4 regions of the Ornithinimicrobium flavum genome follow, and region 4 is predicted to be linked to each of the others. Evidence: predicted binding sites of a transcription regulator. Region 4 holds the regulator's gene; each other region holds the start of a gene.

What was found. Region 4 encodes LexA, which represses DNA repair genes until DNA is damaged. Its sites were predicted from a motif close to TCGAACANNTGTTCGA; they were not measured.
Positions count from the first base shown of each region.
Region 1: a site for LexA is predicted at 1,128-1,143, ahead of E3Z34_RS06245 (DUF6504 family protein). Genes of this name have one in related genera too.
Region 2: a site for LexA is predicted at 2,048-2,063, ahead of E3Z34_RS03215 (HNH endonuclease signature motif containing protein). Genes of this name have one in related genera too.
Region 3: a site for LexA is predicted at 1,916-1,931, ahead of E3Z34_RS05640 (HNH endonuclease signature motif containing protein). Genes of this name have one in related genera too.

Region 1 is NZ_CP038213.1:1,336,314-1,339,517, forward strand. It holds gene E3Z34_RS06240 (polyprenyl synthetase family protein) at 1-909, opposite strand, end outside; gene E3Z34_RS06245 (DUF6504 family protein) at 1,161-1,514, shown strand; gene E3Z34_RS06250 (SAV_6107 family HEPN domain-containing protein) at 1,600-2,067, shown strand; gene E3Z34_RS06255 (DNA polymerase III subunit alpha) at 2,070-3,204, shown strand, end outside.
Region 2 is NZ_CP038213.1:683,848-687,051, reverse strand. It holds gene E3Z34_RS03215 (HNH endonuclease signature motif containing protein) at 1-1,838, opposite strand, end outside; gene E3Z34_RS03210 (ABC-F family ATP-binding cassette domain-containing protein) at 2,338-3,204, opposite strand, start outside.
Region 3 is NZ_CP038213.1:1,200,956-1,204,159, reverse strand. It holds gene E3Z34_RS05640 (HNH endonuclease signature motif containing protein) at 1-1,846, opposite strand, end outside; gene E3Z34_RS05635 (toxic anion resistance protein) at 2,076-3,204, shown strand, end outside.
Region 4 is NZ_CP038213.1:1,085,764-1,088,967, forward strand. It holds gene E3Z34_RS05085 (DUF2382 domain-containing protein) at 1-706, shown strand, start outside; gene E3Z34_RS05090 (PRC-barrel domain-containing protein) at 868-1,200, shown strand; gene lexA (transcriptional repressor LexA) at 1,352-2,080, opposite strand; gene E3Z34_RS17615 (hypothetical protein) at 2,347-2,520, shown strand; gene E3Z34_RS05100 (LysM peptidoglycan-binding domain-containing protein) at 2,538-2,756, shown strand; gene E3Z34_RS05105 (hypothetical protein) at 2,782-3,204, opposite strand, start outside.

The sequences.
Region 1 (3,204 bases), 250 kb from region 4:
GTCGTCGAGGTCGGGATCGCCGAGGCTGGCCGCGATGAGCTCGGCCCCGGCGGGGTCGGCGTGCTCGAGGACGTGGGCGATGAGCACGGTGTGCTTGCCCTCGCGCAGGTCGTCCCCGGCCGGCTTGCCCGTCTGCCCGGGGTCGCCGAAGACCCCCAGGACGTCGTCGCGCAGCTGGAAGGCCTCACCCAGGTGGTCGCCGAAGGTCGCCAGCGCCTCGATGTCGCCGCCCCGGCCCCCGGCCGCCAGCGCCCCGATGAGCAGCGGCTGCTGCACGGAGTAGCGGGCGCTCTTGTAGCGGATCACGGTGCGGCACTGGGCGATCCGCTCCTCGTAGGTCAGGCCGCCCCAGCCGCGGGCGCCCTCCAGGACGTCGAGGAACTGCCCGCCCATGAGCTGGGTGCGCATCCGGTCGAACTCCGGGCGGGCGCGCTCCAGCGCCGCGGTCGGTAGGCCGCTGGTGGCGAACAGCTGGTCGGTCCAGCCCAGGCACAGGTTGCCGGCGAGGATCGCCCCGGCGTGGCCGAAACCCTCCGGGTCCCCGCTCCACCCCTGGTCGCGGTGCCAGGACGAGAAGGCCCGGTGGGCGGTAGCCCGGCCGCGGCGCAGGTCGCTGTTGTCCATGACGTCGTCGTGCAGGAGGGCTGCCGCCTGGAAGATCTCCATCGAGCTGGCCGCCCGTACGGCGGCGTCGTCGTCGGGGCCGCCGAGGGCCCGCCAGCCCCAGTAGAGGAAGGCTGCGCGCAGCCGCTTGCCGCCGGCGAGGAGGTCGGCCACGGCGTCCACGAGGGGGAGCACCGGCGCACCCAGGTCCGCCAGCACCTCCCGCTGGGAGGTGAGGTGGTCGTCGAGCGCCCGTTGCACACGGGGTCGCAGGTCGACGCCGTCCAGCGGGTGGGCGTGCGTCACGTCTTCTCCTCTGCTCGGGACCGTCGCCCCTGAGCCTAACCGGCCCGCGGTGCCCTCCGGCCCGGGCCATCCCCTCCCTGGCCCGGGCCATCCCCTCCCTGGCCCGGGCCTGGACCCATCCTCGGGGGTCCGGCCACGAGGGCGTCCGGGTTGTCCACAGGCCTGTCGGTGGGGGTTGACAGGATCCGGCCATGGCGTCGTACATTTGTCTCATAGGATCGAACGCATGTTCGATCACGAAGGAGGGTGAGATGCGGCACTACCGGGAGATGATCGAGGTGCGGGTGGGGTCGGCGCAGGAGCACGGGGTGCAGCTGGTCGGGGCGCTGCCGGCGGTGGGGGCGGGCCGCGACCCGGTCCAGGTGCCCACCCTGTTCCTCTGGCGTGGACGGGTCCACCAGGTGCGGGCGGTGCTGTCCCAGTGGACGCAGCGGGTGCCGTGGTGGCGGGCGGTGGGGGAGGGCCTGCAGTCCCGCCGGGGGGAGGGTGACCTCCTCGAGCAACGGGTGTGGCGGGTGGAGGCCGGTGCCGGACGGGCCGGGGGTCTGGGGGTCTACGACCTGGTGGAGGACGAGCAGTGGTGGCTCGAGCGGGTCGCGGACTAGAGGTGGCCCGCCCCACGCGACCACTGGCAGCAGCACGAGACCGGACAGCAGCACGAGACCGGACAGCAGCACGAGGAGGACTGGCATGACCATCCAGACGACGGCACGACCCGACCCCACCCGCACGGCGCCCGGCCCGGGGGTGGCTGCAGGCACGGTGCTGGACCTGCTCGAGCGGGCCCGGAGCGGGTTGCTGGCGGCCTGCCACAGCGAGAGCGCCGGTGAGCGCTACACCCAGGCCCACCTGGCGGCCCTGCGCGCGGGGGCGGCGCTACTCGCGGCCCGCACCGTGCCGAGCCGCCGGGCCCGGCCGCGCAGCGTCTGGGAGATGCTGCCCACCGTGGCGCCCGAGCTGTCCGAGTGGGCGGTCTACTTCGCCGACTCCGGGCGGCGCCGGCTGGCCCTGGAGCGGGGCACGACCCAGGTCAGCACCCGGGACGCCGACGACCTGGTCCGCTCCGGGGAGCACTTCCTGGAGCTGGTGCGCTCCGCGCTCCACCTGCCCTGCGAGACGCCGCTGAGCATCGAGCTGGCGCCCCTGGGGCGGGGGTGATCATGGGTGGCTCCCGTCCCGGCGACGACTTCGTCCATCTGCACGTCGCCTCCAGCGCCTCGATGCGCTACGGCGCGTCCCACCCGGCCGACCTGGTCGCGCGGGCGGTCGAGCTCGGTCAGCCGGCGCTGGGGCTGACCGACCGGGACGGGTTGTACGGCGCGGTCCGTTTCGTGCGGGCCTGCCGCGACGCCGGGATCGCCCCGGTCCTGGGGGTCGACCTCGCCCTGGGGGAGAGCGTGCTGGACGGGGCCGACGGTGCCGGCACGCCGTTCGTCACCGGGGTGCGGCCGACCCGGACCCCCGTCAAGGGCGGGGCCCTGGTCGACGACCAGCAGCCCCGGGTGGTGGTCCTGGCCCGGGGGCAGCAGGGCGGGCTCGGCGCGGGGGTGGGGTGGGCCCGGCTCTGCCGGCTGGTGACCCAGACCCACCTGGCGGGGGAGCGGTCGGTGCCCCGGACCTCCCCGTCGCTGCTGGCCCGGGCCGCCGCGGCCGTCGACGGCGTGGCTCCGGTGGTGGTCCTGCTCGGCCCGGACTCCGACGTGGGACGTGCGGTCCTGGGCCGGCGGCGCGGGTCGGCACGACAGCTGCTCCACGCCTGGGTGGACCGCCTCCCGGCCGGGTCGGTCCGGGTCGAGGTGGTCTGCCACGGCGGGCCGGAAGGCACCCCGGCCAGCCTGGGCCACGCCAGTGCGCTGTGGGCCCTGGCGCGGGAGGCCGGGGTGCCCGCGGTCCTCACGGCCGCGGTCCGGCACGCGACCCCGGAGCAGGCCAGGGTGGTCGACGTGCTCGACGCGGCCCGGCGCATGGTCACCCTCGACGAGCGGCACCTCGACCGGGTCTCCTCGGCCGGCCACCTGACCGGCTCGGCCACCATGCATGCCCTGGCCCGTCAGCTGGAGGTGGCCGGCGGCAGCGACGCCCGCGCCGCCGACCTGCTCCGGGACACCCTCACGCTCGCGGCCGAGTGCCACCAGGACGCCCGCGGCGACCTCGGGATCGGGGCGGTCCACCTGCCCGAGCCGGAGGTGCTGGGCGTGAGCGGGGTCGGGCAGGCGCACCGGGTGCTCACCGAGCGGTGCACCCAGGCGGTCGCCACCCGCTTCCCCCAGGCCGGGCCCGCCCGGCTCGAGCAGA
Region 2 (3,204 bases), 400 kb from region 4:
TCGACGGCGTCGGTCAGGACCGTCACGTAGCGGCGGTAGTCCCACACCCGGGTCCGATACACCCGCCCCAGCAGGGAGGTCCAGGTGACGTCCCGGTTGGCGGAGAGGTGCGCGTCCCACGCCTTGGTCGTCTTCGGCTCATGGTGACCCGTGTGCAGCAGCTGTGCGTTGGCCTCGCTGGTCGGTCCCCCGAGGGAGTGCTCGTGGACGTGGTCGATCTGGCACCGGGCACCCTGGTGCAGACATCCCGGGGCTCGGCAGGTCACGTCCGCGGCCAGGAGCTGAGTCCGCATCGCCGCATCCATCAGGTAGGTCGCTCGCGATCGCTCCACGCACCGTCCGTCCGCTGGATCGACCAGCAGTCTGGCCATGGTGGTCCCTGGCGAGAGGGCCAGCTCACGGATCTGCGCGGGCGAGAGGAAGGAGGAGAAGGCGCCCAGGAGCTCTCCGACCCACAACCGGCGCTGCTCCGGTGGTGGGCCGGCCGGTGGATCGGCCAGCGGTGAGGGCGCCCTCACGGCAGAGCTCTCCCCCGTCTGCCCCATCTCCCCCGTCCGTCCCATCTCTCCAGCCCCGCCATCGACCAGCCCCTCGGCGGGATGCATACGTCTGCTTGGCAGGCATGACGGACACCCGTCCTGGCCGGTGTGGTTGTTGTCGTCCGCGAGGGTCGCCTCGGAGGTCGGGCGGGCGCCCGGGCGCCCGACGGTCGGCAGGGTCTGCGCCTGCCCGGGGTCGTGAAGGGCCAGCAGGGGCACCACGACCTGCAGCACCGCCGGTGGAAGACCGGACATGGCGTTGATCAGCTCGGGGCTCCACCCCGTCCGGGCGAGGTCGTCAGCGGTGACTTCCTCACCGTCCGGGAGCTCAGGGATGGCCAGGTCGCCGACGCCGAGGGCCGCGTGCGCCAGCAGCACACGGGCGATGTCAGCCTCGAGCTGCTGACGAGTGCGCTCGTCTCCCGCGGCCCGTGCCGCCTGGGCCGCTCCGTCGAGACGGTCCTTGATCGCCGCCACCCAGAGCACGGGCATCAGCACGGTGAGCGACCCCATCCCGTCCTCCCCGGCCTTGGCGATCACGCACCGGGCCTGGAACGCAGCCTCGCGTGCCGCCCTGGCGTCCGCGGCATCCGGACTGTCGTCGGCGGTCCGCAGCTTGGCGACCTCACGGTCCAGCGCGGACCAGAAGGCACGGTGGCTCCACGGCGCTGCGGTGACCCGCCCGTCCGGCTCCAGCCGCTCGGGGACGCAGGTGTCCTGGTCGTCGGCGCACATCACGTGCGCGACATGGGCGGCATCGGTGGCGTCCATGCCCTCGCAGGCTCTCCACAACGCCCGGGCCAACCGCCACGGAAGCTGCCCGCGGCCCATCTGCCCCACCACCGGACCCGAGAACGACACCGGCGCGGTCGCCAACCCGATCAGGTGCGCGCTCTCGCCCGGCGTCCACCCGGTCGCGGGGGCGACCTCCCCGCGGGTCCGCCGCTTGGTCATGGAACGCCAGCGGTCCCGGGCCGTGCGCGACAGCTCGTCGGGGCCGGCCAGGTCCTTCTCCCGGAGCAGCATCGCCCCAGTGCTCGTGGCCTGGGCCGCTGTCGCGACCACCAGCGCGGCGTCCAACCGGCCCTGACACACGGTGATCGCCTCCACCGCCCGCAACGCCACCTCGGCCGCGTGCCGGTGCGACTCCACCGACCGCGGCGCCGCACCCGGCTGCGGCAGGGTCCCCGCCTCCTGGGCGGACCGGGCGGAGGGTGCGGCGGAGGCGAGAGGCAGCTCCCCGATGGCGCGACCCCGCGACGCTGCGCCCAGGACCAGCGCAGCGTCCGCGAACGCCACCGCGGCCCCGTCGTCCAGACCAGCCGCGGCCAGTGCCTGGAGCAGATCCTCACGAGTGCGACCCGAGGCGTGGGTGAGAGCCGACGTGCTCGGCGAGGCTGACGCGCCTGAAGCCTGATCGGCACCGTGGTCCTTCTTCACCCTCGTCACCCCCCTGGTGGTCGGTCGCACCCGCTCATTCCCCAACGGTGGTGCTGACACTGCGATAATACTACACATGTTCGAGATCCGTCAACAGTCATCAGACACATGTATGAATGACAGGTCCGAATGCCAAGGATGCCGGAGAGAATCCGGGAGGTGACGGACGACGGCGCCCGGGAGGACGGAAGAGGTGGAGGTGGAGGTGGAGGTGGAGGTGGAGGTGGAGGTGGAGGTGGAGAGGGCCGCACAGTTCGGAGAGGGGAGGTGGAGAGGGCCGCACAGTTCGGAGAGGGGAGGTGGAGAGGGCCGCACAGTTCGGGGAGGTGAGGGGCGTGGGACGGAGGAAGCGCGGACGTCAGCCCTGCGCGGCCTCGGACGCCTCCAACCACTCCAGCTCCAGCTCCTGCTCCTGGTCGTGCAGCTCCTGCAGCTCGGCTGTCAGCCGCCCGAGCGCGTCCGGGTCGGTCGCGGCGTCGGCCATCCGGTCGTGCAGCCTCGCCTCCTGGGCGTGCAGACGGTCCAGCGCCCGCTCGACCCGCGACAGCGTCTTGCGCGCCTCGCGCACCTCGGCCGCGGACCAGGCCGGACCACCAGCTGTCGACCCCGCACCTCCCACCTGCGCTGCCGAGGCGCCGCCGTCGGTCGCCCCCGGCGCAGATCCCGCACCGTCCCGCCCCGATCCCGCACCGTCCCGTCCCGCCCCACCCCGGCCCGAGCCACTCCCGGACTGCTGCGTCGCCCGCATGCCGGCGCGGAGCTGGAGGTACTGCTCCACGCCTCCCGGCAGGTCCCGGAGCCCACCGTCACCCAGCAGGGCGACCTGGCGGTCCGTCATACGCTCGAGGAGGTAGCGGTCGTGCGAGACCACGATCAGCGTGCCGGCCCAGCCGTCCAGGACGTCCTCCATGGCCGTGAGCGTGTCGATGTCGAGGTCGTTGGTGGGCTCGTCGAGCAGCAGGACGTTGGGCTCGTCCATGAGGAGCCGCACGAACTGCAGCCGGCGCCGTTCCCCGCCGGAGAGGTCTCCCACCCGCGACTGCTGGCGGCCGCCACTGAAGCCGAGCCGCTTGGCCAGGGAGCTGGCCGACACCTCCTTGCCCCCGATGACCGTGAACGACCGCACCTCGGTGATCGAGTCGATGACCGACCAACCCGCGACCCGGTCCAGCTCGCGCAGCTCCTGGGTGAGGCACGCCATACGCACCGTCTTGCCCACCTTGAG
Region 3 (3,204 bases), 120 kb from region 4:
GGGCAGGATCCCGATGTTCGTGGGCATGGTCCCGCCGTTCCTGGGCATGGTCCCGCGGTGCGTCACCAGCACGAGCCGAGGTGGACCCCATCAGGTCAGGAGCACGACCCGTGAGGGGTCCGGGGAGGGCCGAGACGGAGGAGAGGTACTGACGGTAGTCGTGGGTCCTCGTCGTGTAGAGCCTCCCGAAGAAGCTCGTCCACGTGACGTTGCGAGTCGCATCCATCTGAGCCTTCCAGTGCTCCGACGTCTTGAGGACGTGCCCCGTGCGGTGCAGCCCCTGGAGGTTGAGCTCGGTGGTGGGACCGCCCAGGAGGTACGGGACGACGTGGTCGAGGTCCCCGTCCCGGACCGGGATCGTCGACCCCGGGAAGCGGCTGAAGACGTCCGCCGCCCGGATCTGGGCGCGCATGGTCGCGTCGGGCCGGTAGGCGGCGACGGTCCTCTCGAGGCACCGCCCGTCGGCCGGATCGATGAGGAGCCTGGACAGGGTGACGCCATGTCCGCCGGCGATGGCCAGCACCTCGGCCTTGGTGAGGAACCGTGGGAACCTTCCGAGGACCCGACCGACACCGTCGCTCGCGGCCGGGTGAGACCCGGGCGCAGCAGCGGCTCCGTCCTCGGGGTCGCCTTCGGCTGCGCCGACCTCGTGGGGCACGTTGACGAATCCTGTGGCCCCGTCGAGGGGAACGAGCGCGTGCGCGCCGAGGGAGTCCCACGGCACGACGACCTGCAGCTCGTAGCTGGGTGTGCCCGAAAGGATCTGCACGAGGCTCTCGATGTCGTCAGGGGTGATCACCCCGATCTCATCACCCAGGTCCGGCAGGGGCAGGACCCCGTGGAGCAGCAGTGAGCGGGCGATGTCTGACCGCAGCTGCGGCTCCGTCCGCTCGTCTCCCGCTGCCCGCGCCCGTCGCGCGAGGACGTGGAGCCGGTCCACGCAGGCGGACACCGAGGCCGTGTCACCGCTGATGACGACCTGGCCACTGCCGTCGTCGTCGACGAACCCGAAGGCGTTGCGTCGCCGGTGCTGCTCCGCACGGTCCGCCGCCGTCGCCGCCGGGTCCTGCGCCTCCCGGCGGGTGGCCTCGCGCTCCAGAGCCTGGTGGAACTGCTTGTCACCCCACGGGGCGCGGGACAGCTCTCCGTCGGCGGTGATCCGCTCGACGACGACCCGGCTGAGGTCGTCCCCGAAGAGCGCCCCCGCGATCTCGATCGCCACCTCGCGGGGGATCCTCGGGTTGCTCCAGCACCGCCGCCAGAAGGCCGTGACGAGCGACCATCGCGCCACCCCCGTGCGCAACCCGGTGAGCACGTGCTCCATCAGGGGCGGGGGCGCCAGGCCGATCGCCGCCGTCTCGCGCGTGTGCCAGCGACCCTGACCCGTGGCGGCCGCGAGCTCCTCGGCGCTGAGGGCGCGGCACGTCGCCTCCCAGCGCTCCCTCACCGTCCTGGCCATGGAGTCCGCGGACTCGGTGCCCCGCTCGGCCAGGATGACCGAACCGGCTTCCACGGCAAGATCGCGGGCGGCGAGCATGCGGCACCCCTCCAGCAGGGACGTCATGGCCGCCGCCTCCTCGGCCACCGAGATGGCTTCCGACGGCTGGAGGAAGACGTCAGCTCCCTGGACGACCAGCCGGGTGATGGCCGGGAGGACGACGGCGCAGGTGGAGGCGAGCGCCTCCGGCATACCTGATGCGCGCAGCGCCTCCTGGAGCGCCACGGCGGACGGGTCCGGGCCACCAGACGATCGGGCCGTTCCCCCTTCCCACGCCGGACGTGGGCCCTCCCCCCGCACGAGCCGGAGCTGTCGCGCCCCCTCGTCGTCGCGGTCAATGCTCCCCATGACATCCACCCCCTCGGTGCCGGACGTCCCGCCCGGGCCGCTCCCCTGTGCGGCATACCGTCACCTTAGTCGAACACCTGTTCGATGTCAAGCGCTGCTGCTCACCGGTGGTCCGTCACCCCCGTGTGGTTGGCTGGGAACCCACGACACAATGAGAGCGTCAGCAAGGCGGGGCCGTCCACGTCAGGGGGATGGGATCCACGCACCGCGACCAGCACAGGAGACGACGATGACCGATCAGCCGCTCGCCGCGCCCGAGCCCCTTGCCGCCCCGGGTCCGCTGGTGCTCACCGCACCCGCCCCCGCCGCGCCCGTGACGCAGACCGCCGCGCCCAGGATGGCCCCGCAGGTCGACCCGGCCGCGGTGCCGGCGCTGGACGCCAAGGTCGACGCCTTCCTGCACGGCCTGACCGAGGTCGAGACCCGGTCCCCGGAGTTCGCCCAGAAGGCGGCCGACGTGCGGACCATGGGCGACCAGGACATCCGGGCGGCCGCCGAGACCTCCAACCGGTTGCTCAAGTCGCCCGTGCGCGCGCTGCAGCAGGGCGGTGTCTCCAAGGAGTCCAAGGTCGGCCAGACCCTCATGGAGCTGCGCCGCACCGTCGAGGACCTCGACCCCAAGCAGGCCACCGGGCCCAAGAAGTGGATCGAGCGCCTCCCCTTCACCGACCGGCTCACCAACTACTTCCAGAAGTACGAGTCGGCCGAGAAGCACCTCGACGCGATCCTCCACGCCCTGCGCAACGGCCAGGACGAGCTCGCCAAGGACAACGCGGCGCTCAACATGGAGAAGCAGCAGCTGTGGGACGCGATGGGCCGGCTCAACCAGTACGTCTACATCGCCGAGAAGCTGGACGCCCGGGTCGCGGCCAAGATCGCTGAGCTCGACGAGACCGACCCCGACCGCGCCAAGGCGATGCGCGAGGACGTCCTGTTCTACGTGCGGCAGAAGCACCAGGACCTGCTCACGCAGCTGGCGGTCTCGATCCAGAACTACCTGGCCATCGACATCGTCATGAAGAACAACATCGAGCTCATCAAGGGTGTCGACCGCGCCTCGACCACCACGGTCTCCGCGCTGCGCACCGCGGTCCTGGTCGCCCAGGCGCTGAACAACCAGCGCCTGGTCCTCGACCAGATCACCGCCCTCAACCAGACGACGTCGACGATGATCCAGCGCACATCCGAGATGCTGCGGGACAACTCCGTCGCCATCCAGGAGCAGGCGGCCTCGGCCACCCTGGGGCTCGAGCAGCTGCAGGCGGCCTTCGCCAACATCTACTCGACCATGGACGCCATCGACCAGTTCCGCACGCAGGCGCTGGACGGGATGGCCCAGACCATCGGCGTGCTGGAGG
Region 4 (3,204 bases):
GAGCCGCTACGGCGCCGACGGGTTGGACGACCGTCGCGACGTGACCGAGGCCGACCCGGCCGTCGCCGGCGGCTTCAGCGCCGGGGGCGCCGACAGTGACCTGGACCGCGACCGAGGGACGCTGGCGGACACCGACCGCGACTCGGACGTGGACCGCGACCGCGGAGCGGGGCTCGGCGGGGACCGTGACCTGGACGTCGACCGGGACCGCGGTGCCGAGCTCGGTGGGGGTGTGGGCCGCGAGCGTGAGGGGTCCATGACCCTGCACGAGGAGCAGGTGGACGTCGGGACCGAGCGCGTCGAGACGGGGAGGGTGCGGCTGCGCAAGCACGTCGTGACCGACCAGGAGACCGTCACCGTGCCGGTGCAGCGTGAGGAGTTCGAGGTCGTCCGGGAGCCGGTGGCCGGTGAGGACGCCCGGGACGGCGCTCGGCTGGGTGAGGACGAGGCTGAGGTCACGCTGCACGAGGAGCGCCCTGTCGTGGACAAGGACGTGGTCGCCACCGAGCGCGTCGGCCTGGAGAAGCAGACCGTCACCGACGAGCAGCAGGTCGTCACCGACGTCTCGCACGAGGAGGTCGACGTCGACCGGGACACCACGGGAGACGCCGGGATCGCTGACGGTGGACCCCGCCAGGGGGACTGGGACGGCGACGGCGTGCGTGGCGAGGGCCTGGACCTGGACGGTGACAACCGCCGCGGCTGAGCCCCGCTGATCCTGCCCGACGGCCGCGTCCACCCCGGTGGAGGCGGCCGTCGGCGTCGGCGACCCAGGGCCTGAGGTGCACGTCTTGCAGCAGCGGCAGGGGGTGTGGTGTGATCCTCGGCGGCACGGGTGGTCTCCCGGGCGCCGGCATGGAGGTGGCCGTGATCACGCAGGAACAGCTCAACGCGCTCTACGACGCGGACGTGGTGGACCAGGACGGCGAGAAGGTCGGCGCGCTGGACCAGGTCTACATCGACAACGCCACGGGCGACCCTGCCTGGCTGACCGTCCGGACCGGGTGGATCGCCGGTCGCCGGTGCTTCTGCCCCCTGTCCAACGCCGAGATCGTCGACGCGCAGATCCGTCTGGCCTACACCGTCGAGATGATCAAGGGTGCTCCTGACATCCCCGTCGACCGGCACCTGACGGAGGACGAGGAGGAGCAGCTCCTGGAGTACTACTCCGTCGACGAGGGCCCCGCGCCCTCGGCCTGAGCAGCCCACCCGGCCCTCGCGCGGCCGTCGTCCCCCACCTCCGGCCGGCGGTATGACGTTGCCGCATGGCGACGCCGCCCCCGGCTGAGGATGGAGGATGCCGGGGGCGGCGTCGCGGTCGGTGGGCCGGCGGGCCGGCGGGGAGGAGAGGTCAGACGCGTCGCAGGACGGCCGTGACCTTGCCGAGGATGACGGCGTGGTCGCCGTCGATCGGCTCGTAGGCGGGGTTGTGGGGGATGAGCCAGGTCTTGCCGTTGGTGTTGCGGAACGTCTTCACCGTGGCCTCGTTGTCCAGCATCGCCGCCACGATGTCGCCGTTCACGGCCGTCGGCTGACGACGCACCACCACCCAGTCACCGTCGCAGATGGCGGCGTCCACCATCGAGTCGCCCACCACGTTGAGCAGGAAGAGCTCGCCGTCGCCGACGAGCTGCCGGGGCAGCGGGAAGACGTCCTCCACGGCCTCCTCCGCCAGGATCGGTCCACCGGCGGCGATCCGGCCCACGAGCGGGACGTAGGACGGGCGGGGGCGGGAGTCACCGATCCCCGTCTCGTCGTAGGTCGTCTCGGTCGTGGGGCTCACCGTGCCCCCGTCGGTGTCACCGCGGCGGTAGCCGTGCCCCTCTGCGCCGGGGTTGACGACCTCGATGGCACGAGGACGGTGCGGGTCGCGCCGCAGGAAACCCTTGCGCTCGAGCATCTTCAGCTGGTGCGCCACCGAGCTGGGGGAGGTCAGGCCCACCGCGTCACCGATCTCGCGCAGGCTGGGCGGGTAGCCCCGGGCGTCGACCGAGTCGCGGATGACGTCGAGGACGCGCCGCTGCCGGTTGGTGAGCGTCGCCCCACCGTCCCGGTCGGGCATCTCGTGAATCGTGGCCATGCTCTCCATCCCCTCGTCCGATGCTGCACCGGTCGTCCGGAGGTGCCCGGCCGGCCAGGCTGCCCGGGCATCAGCCCAGGTCAGCGGGTCTGTCGGTGGCGGGTGATTGTGTCACCGACATGAGCACAGCCTACGTGAGCAGCCCTGGCCGGACAAACATCTGTTCGGTCGGCGTGTCGACAACGTCGGACATCCGTGCTATCAATAGGACAGACGTCCGATCGGACACACGTCCGAGCCGGACCTCCCTGAGGAAGGTGACCAGCATGAGCACTGCGACCCTCGACCACCCGGTCCTGGCCCTGCCGGCCGCGCTGCGCCCCGGCGCGCGGCGCGCCGCCCGAGCCACCTGCGGCTCGTGGAGCCGTCGGCGCCGACGGCCTCGCGGACGACCCGCCGTCGGGCGCTGCGCATCACGCGTCGAGGGCGGCTGGCCCTGACGAGCAGCCTGACCCTCGTGGTGGCCCTCGTCGTCGCCTCCGTCATCGGCCTTTTGGGGCCCGCGGGAGCGACGACCTCGGTGGTCGTCGAGCCCGGCATGACCCTGTCTCAGATCGCGGCCGAGCAGCTGCCGGACGTCCCGCTGAGCCGGGCGATCGTCGACATCCAGCAGGCCAACAGGTTGTCGACGACGTCCATCGCGGCGGGTCAGGAGCTGGTGATCCCGTCCCGCTGAGCCGGATCGCCGTCTCCGAGGACCGTCAGCCGGCGCGCCCGTCCTCCGGCGCGGCAGCAGGGGGGCCGTCCGCGTCGCCGCCCTGCGGGGCCTGCTCCCCCGGCTGGGTGTCGCCTGCCGTGGAGTGCACGGCGTCCCACACGACGGGCAGCTGCTCGGAGGGGATGAAGTATCCGGCGATGTGCGGGTCGAACATCAGGCCCGCGATGCCCGACTCCTGGTAGACCTGGGCCGACTCCACGATCTCGGACGGGGGCAGCGCGATCGCCCTCAGATCGTCCTCCTCGCGGATCATGCCGTTCTCCACCGCGAAGTGCCGGGCTCGCTCGGCCGTCGTGAAGGTCAGCAGCATGAGCTGGTCCTGGATCACCGCGGCGGCGGGTGACTCCTGGCCCTCGTCGCCGACCGCGATGAACCACCAGTGCCCCAGATCCATGGTCAGCCGCCA